DNA from 2 places in the Streptomyces sp. NPDC054961 genome. Region 2 is predicted to be linked to the other one. Evidence: riboswitches for the same ligand, from Rfam matches in the RefSeq annotation. Region 2 holds a riboswitch; the other holds the start of a gene.
What was found. Region 2 has a riboswitch for S-adenosylmethionine ahead of ACWF9Z_RS09080 (aminotransferase class V-fold PLP-dependent enzyme). Riboswitches for the same ligand answer to the same signal wherever they lie in the genome.

Region 1 (3,372 bases), on a different contig from region 2:
CCGGGTGGCTCTTCTCCAGGGACTCGATGACCTCGGCGAGGGTCGTGCCCTCGGCGGGGACCTCGGCCTTGCCGCCGGTGTAGGTGCGCAGGATGGTGGGGATGCGGACGTTGACGCTCATGGCGCTACTGCCTTTCCGGTGTGCAGGGAGGGAGATCAGGCCAGGTTGGCGGCGCGGAACGCGTCCAGGCTCGGACGGATGGTGGCGGTCTGGCCGCTGTCGTCGGCCACCGCCTCCAGGGTCTTGAGTCCGTCGCCGGTGTTCAGGACCACCGTGGTCAGCGTCGGGTCGAGCTGACCGTTCTCGATGAGCTTCTTCGTCACGCCGACGGTCACGCCGCCCGCGGTCTCGGCGAAGATGCCCTCGGTCTGCGCGAGGATCTTGATGGCCTCGACGACCTGCTCGTCGTTGACGTCCTCGACGAAACCTCCGGTGCGGCGCGCGATGTCCAGGACGTACGGGCCGTCCGCCGGGTTGCCGATGGCCAGCGACTTGGCGATGGTGTTCGGCTTCTGCGGGCGGACCACCTCGTGACCGGCCTTGAAGGCCGTCGAGACGGGCGAGCAGCCCTCGGCCTGGGCACCGAAGATCTTGTACGGCTTGTCCTCGACGAGGCCGAGCTTGATCAGCTCCTGCAGCCCCTTGTCGATCTTCGTGAGCTGCGAGCCGGACGCGATCGGGATGACGATCTGGTCGGGGAGCCGCCAGCCGAGCTGCTCGCAGATCTCGTAGGCCAGGGTCTTGGAGCCCTCGCCGTAGTACGGGCGCAGGTTGACGTTGACGAAGCCCCAGCCCTCGCCCAGCGGGTCGCCGATGAGCTCCGAGCAGAAGCGGTTGACGTCGTCGTAGTTGCCCTCGATGCCGACCAGTTCGCCACCGTAGACACCGGCCATGACGACCTTGCCCTGCTCCAGGTCGTGCGGGATGAAGACGCAGGAGCGGAAACCGGCGCGGGCGGCCGCGGCGCCGACGGCGCCGGCCAGGTTGCCGGTGGAGGAGCAGGAGAGCGTGGTGAAGCCGAACGCGCGGGCGGCCTCGACGGCGATGGCCACGACGCGGTCCTTGAAGGAGTGCGTCGGGTTGCCGGAGTCGTCCTTGACGTAGAGCTCGCCGGTGACGCCCAGCTCCTTGGCCAGGTTCCGCGCGTCCACGAGCTTGGTGAAGCCCGGGTTCAGGCTCGGCTTGGAGGCCACGTCCGCCGGGACGGGCAGCAGCGGGGCGTAGCGCCAGATGTTGTTCGGGCCGGCCTCGATCGCGGCGCGCAGCGCCTCGGGATCACCGAGGGGCAGGTCGTACGCGACTTCCAGCGGGCCGAAGCACTCGGCGCAGGCGAAGATCGGGCCGAGCGCGAAGCGGGTGCCGCACTCGCGACAGGAAAGGCCGTTGGCGGGACCGAGATCGACGGTGGCGCCGGGAGCGGAGGTTCCAGCAGAGGTTTCGGCAGTCTGTGCAGCCATGATGGCGAGGCCCTTTCTCCTCATCTTCCCCATGACGAACGTCGCCATGAGACGGAATTGGCACCTTCCCTAGCCGGGGACCTCGACCGATCTGCCGCGTAGGCGATCGCGAGAACCGACTGGAGGGTTGCCGGGGCTTCAACGGGCCGTGTCCCTCTGCCCCTCTGGATGAGCGGTATGGCACCAGGCGACACGCTCTGCGGCGCGCCTGGGCGTTTGTGCGCGAGGCCCCCCGGCATGCGGTGGGCCTTCGCGTTGTTCAAGACTGTAACCGAAGGCCCGGATGGTTGAGACAGCCGTCCGAACCGCGAGATGGATCACAATCCGGCGGAAAACGCCGGTGCTCCACCGACCGACAGAGGAGTCCCGAAGGTGCTGGAAGAGGTGGAGCGCTGGCTTGCCGCCCGCTCCTGGTCCGCCGCCGACCGACCGCTCGACCAGCTGCTTTCCGCCAAACGGGCAGCCGGCACGACGGTCAGCGTGGTGCTGCCCGCGCTCGACGAGGAGGCCACGGTCGGGGCCATCGTCGAGGTGATCCGGCGCGATCTGATGGACGGGGAGGGCACGCCGCTGGTCGACGAGCTGGTCGTGATCGACTCGGGCTCCACCGATCGTACGGCCGAGGTCGCCGCCAAGGCCGGAGCCCGGGTGGTGCACCGTGACGAGATCCTGCCGCGGGTGCCGGCCCTGCCCGGGAAGGGCGAGGTGCTGTGGCGCTCGCTGCTGGTCACCAGCGGGGACATCGTCTGCTTCGTGGACGCCGACCTGCGGGACTTCTCGGCCACCTTCGTGTCCGGGATCGTGGGCCCGCTGCTGACCGACCCGGAGGTCCGCTTCGTCAAGGCCATGTACGACCGCCCACTGGGCCCGGAGTTCGGCGGACTCGCGGCGGCCGGGACCCACGGACAGGGCGGCCGGGTCACCGAGCTGGTCGCCCGCCCCCTGCTCAACCTGCACTGGCCCCAGCTGGCGGGCTTCGTCCAGCCGCTGGGCGGCGAGTACGCCGTGCGCCGCGACCTGCTGGAACGGCTGCCGTTCCCCGTCGGGTACGGCGTCGAGCTGGGCCTGCTGGTGGACGCCCTGCACACGGTCGGCCTGGACGCCCTGGGCCAGGTGGACGTGGGCGTACGGCTCCACCGCCACCAGGACGGCCAGGCGCTGGGGCGGATGGCCGCGGCGATCTACCGGACGGCGCTGCTGCGGCTCTCGCGCGGGCACCTCGTACGGCCGGAGCTCACGCAGTTCGAGCGCGGACCGGACGGCTTCGTCCCGCACACCTACGCCGTGGACACCGAGGAGCGGCCGCCGATGCGGGACATGGAGGAGTACGCGCGGCGTCGCGTGGCATGACCGGGTCCCCGGGGGTCCCGGCGTCCGCACCGGCGCCCGGGGCCGCCCCGGCGGCGTGGTCTTCGTCTCGGTACGCCGGACGCGCGGGCACGGACGTTTGATCGCGCACGGGTCGGGCTAGGTTCGCCGCATGGCTTCCCAGGTTCTCGTCGCCGCGAATCGCGGCCCGCTCTCGTACGCCCTCGCCCCGGACGGCACGCTCGGTGCCCGCCGCGGCGGAGGCGGCCTCGTCTCCGGCCTCTCCACCGCCCTCGCGGAACAGCCGGACGCCCTGTGGATCTGCGCCGCGCTCTCGGACGCGGACCGGGAGGCGGTACGCCGGGGCGTGGCCGAGCCGGGCGTGCGGATGCTCGACATCGACCCGGCGGTGTACGACGACGCGTACAACGGCATCGCGAACTCGGTGCTGTGGTTCCTGCACCACCACCTGTACGACGTCCCGCGCGAGCCGGTCTTCGACGCCGGGTTCCGGCGGCGCTGGCAGTCGTACGTCACCTACAACGAGGCCTTCGCCCGGGCCCTGGCCGAGGAGGCCGCCGAGGGCGCGAAGGTCCTGATCCAGGA
Region 2 (3,372 bases):
GCTGCGCCAGTCCCGGTCGGCCCACGCGTGGTACGCGGGCCCCGCGGGGCCGCTCCAGTCGTGCAGCACCGGGCGGGCCCCGGGTCCCCACTGGGGCAGCGGCTGGCCGACGATCGCGCGGGCGGTGGGCATCGGGTCCCCGTACGTCATGACCGGCAGGGTGTCAGACGGCCGGGACGCAACGGCCCTCTTCGGTGCGGTACTGCCACTTCGCGCCGTCCGCGACGAGCTCCTTGACTGCGCGGACGAACCGCTCGACGTGCTCGTCGGGGGTGCCGGCGCCGAAGCTGACGCGGATCGCGTTCAGCGAGCGCTCCCCCGGCGCCGTTTCCGGGGCCCCGCACTCGCCCTGGGCCTGCGGCTCGCTGCCGAGCAGGGTGCGCACCAGCGGGTGGGCGCAGAACAGGCCGTCGCGGACGCCGATGCCGTACTCGGCGGAGAGCGCGGCCGCGAAGTGGGAGCTGTTCCAGCCGTCCACCACGAAGGAGATGACGCCCACGCGGGGGGCGTCGTCGCCGAAGAGGGACAGGACGCGGACCGCGGGGACCTCGGCGAGGCCCTCGCGGACCCTGGCGATGAGCTGCCGTTCGCGGGCCACCAGGTTCTCGAAGCCGGCCTCGTTCAGCGCCTTGCAGGCGGAGGCGATGGAGTACACGCCGATGACGTTCGGGGAGCCGGCCTCGTGGCGCGCGGCCGTGGTGTGCCACTCGACGTCCACGCCGCCGTCCTCGCGGCGGGCCACCTTGCGCGAGGCGCCGCCGCCGGCGAGGTACGGCTCCGCCTCCTGCAGCCAGTCCGCGCGGCCGGCGAGCACGCCCGAGCCGAAGGGCGCGTAGAGCTTGTGACCGGAGAAGGCCACCCAGTCCACGTCGAGCTCCCGCACGGAGACGGGGTGGTGCGGGGCCAGCTGGGCGGCGTCCAGGACGATGCGCGCGCCGTGCGCGTGGGCGGCGGCGGCGAGTTCCCTCACCGGCCACAGCTCGCCGGTGACGTTGGACGCGCCGGTGACGCACACGAGGGCGGGGCCGTAGGGGTCGCGGCCGGCGAGCGCCCGCTCCAGGGTGGCGACGGCCTCGTCCGGGGTGCGCGGGGCGTTGAGGTAGGTGACCCGCGCGTTCGTCCAGGGCAGCAGCGAGGCGTGGTGCTCGGTCTCGAAGACGAAGACCTGGCAGTCGGCCGGGAGCACGGCGGCGAGCAGGTTGAGGGAGTCGGTGGTGGACCGGGTGAAGACCACCTGGTCGCCGGGGCGGCAGTCGAGGAACTCGGCGACCGTGACCCGGCTCTGCTCGAACAGGTCGGTGGAGAGCTGCGAGAGGTAGCCGGCGCCGCGGTGCACGCTGCCGTAGTACGGGGCGTACGCGGCCACGTCGTCCCAGACGCGCTGCAGGGCGGGGGTGCTGGCCGCGTAGTCGAGGGCGGCGTAGGTGACCTCGCCGCCGGTGACGAGGGGGACGGTCACGTCACGGCCGAGGACCGCCAGCGGCTCGGCACGGGCGGGGCCGACGGCGGCCTCGGCCGCAGCGGTGGTGGCGGCAGCGGTGGTGGTGGCAGCGGTGGCGGCAGCGGTGGCGGCGGCAGCGGTGGCGGCGGAGTTCAGGGCAGCGGACATGGCGGAATCTCCCGGCAGGCAGGTCTGAATGGCTTCGGTGTGCCCGTACGCGGGTACGACTCGGCTCGGCGGCCGGGGACCGGGGTACGGGAAGTCCTCGGACCGCTCCGGGTACACGGAAGTGACCCTTGGTCCGAGGGTGGAAGAGGGGCTGAGTCGCCCTATCGCATTCGCTTGCTCACGGAAACGCTCCTCGAGAGACCAGGACCCCTGGTGTCGAGGGATCCGCGCTTGCCGTAGGCCTTGCTGCCTACGACCTGGTCATCACCCGGGGCACCCCGCCACGGAAGGAGGGTTGCCGGACAGCAAGCCGGGGCCTAAACGCTGTCACTCGTGACCTGTTCAGCATCCTGCCACATGATCCCCCCGGCGCAAGACCCCGGTCCGAATGGCGGACCGGGGCCGTGGCGCGAAACGATCAGTCGGAATCGGGCGCTCCGGAGGCCGCCCGGCGGGCTACGCGTTGCTCGCCGCCACCCAGCGCTCCAGCGCCGCCCGCGCCGCACCCGAGTCGACCGACTCCGCCGCACGGGCGATGCCGGCCGCGAGCTGCTCCTCCAACGTGCCCGTACCCGGGTCCAGCGCCACCAGGGCCGCGGCCGAGTTCAGCAGGACGGCGTCGCGGACCGGGCCCGTCTCCCCGGCCAGCAGGCGGCGGGCCACGTCCGCGTTGAACGCGGGGTCCCCGCCGCCCAGGGCGGACACGTCCACCAGGGAGATGCCCACGTCGCGCGGGTCGAAGGACTGCTCGGAGACCTTCCCGTCGCGCACCCACCACACCCGCGAGGTGGCGGTCGTGGTCAGCTCGTCCAGACCGTCGTCACCGCGGAACACCAGCGCGGACGAACCCCGCTCGGCGAGTACGCCCGCCACGATCGGGGCCACCCGGGCATCGGCGACACCGGTGGCCTGGGCCCGCACCCGGGCCGGATTGGTCAGCGGGCCGAGGAAGTTGAAGGTGGTGCGGATGCCCAGTTCCTTGCGCGCGGCCGCCACGTGCCGCAGCGCCGGGTGGAACTTCACGGCGAAGCAGAAGGTGATGCCGGCCTCCTCCGCGACCCGCACGACCCGCTCGGGGGTGAGGTTGAGGTTGACGCCGAGCTGCTCCAGGACGTCCGAGGACCCGCTCGCGGAGGACGCGGCCCGGTTGCCGTGCTTGACCACCTTCGCACCCGTGCCGGCCACCACGAGCGCCGACATCGTGGAGATGTTCACCGTCTTGGCCCCGTCGCCGCCCGTGCCGACGATGTCCACCGTCCGGCCCGGCACCTCGATCAGGTTGGCGTGGTCGTACATGGCCCGCACCAGACCGTTGATCTCCGCGATGGTCTCGCCCTTGGCCCGCAGCGCGACCGCGAAGCCGGCGATCTGGGCGTCGGTGGCCTCTCCGCGCATGATCCGGTCCATCGCCCAGGCCGTGTCGTCGGCGCTGAGGTCCCGGCCGGTCAGCAGGGCGTCGAGGACGCCCGGCCAGCCACGGGCCGCCACGCTGTCGCCGCCTGCCGGGGTCACAACGTTCATGGTCCGCTCCTGCTGCTGGTCGGCCGTCCGATGCCGGGGCCCACGTCGAATGGGAAGGGCTTCAGCCTATCCAGCCCCGGAGACGGCAAAGAGCCCCGTCCAGACGCTGGACGGGGCTCCCGCTGTGGCGACACCAGGACTGACCGAAATCAGTCCCTCGAACGATCAGACGATCAGACTGTGACGCAGGGGATCAGTGGTGGCCGTGGCCGCTCTGGATCTCCTTGTACTCCTCCACCGTG

Region 1: linked by a shared signal. The riboswitch ahead of thrC (threonine synthase) and the one ahead of ACWF9Z_RS09080 (aminotransferase class V-fold PLP-dependent enzyme) in region 2 are both predicted to bind S-adenosylmethionine.

The regions. Positions count from the first base shown of each region.
Region 1 is NZ_JBSGWY010000002.1:296,291-299,662, forward strand. Features, by position in the region: gene ACWF9Z_RS03540 (MoaD/ThiS family protein) at 1-121, opposite strand, end outside; gene thrC (threonine synthase) at 157-1,482, opposite strand; SAM riboswitch class I at 1,476-1,633, opposite strand; gene ACWF9Z_RS03550 (glucosyl-3-phosphoglycerate synthase) at 1,831-2,808, shown strand; gene ACWF9Z_RS03555 (alpha,alpha-trehalose-phosphate synthase (UDP-forming)) at 2,939-3,372, shown strand, end outside.
Region 2 is NZ_JBSGWY010000006.1:178,929-182,300, reverse strand. Features, by position in the region: gene ACWF9Z_RS09085 (ferredoxin) at 1-150, opposite strand, end outside; gene ACWF9Z_RS09080 (aminotransferase class V-fold PLP-dependent enzyme) at 164-1,609, opposite strand; SAM riboswitch class IV at 1,832-1,948, opposite strand; gene trpD (anthranilate phosphoribosyltransferase) at 2,066-3,130, opposite strand; gene qcrB (cytochrome bc1 complex cytochrome b subunit) at 3,324-3,372, opposite strand, start outside.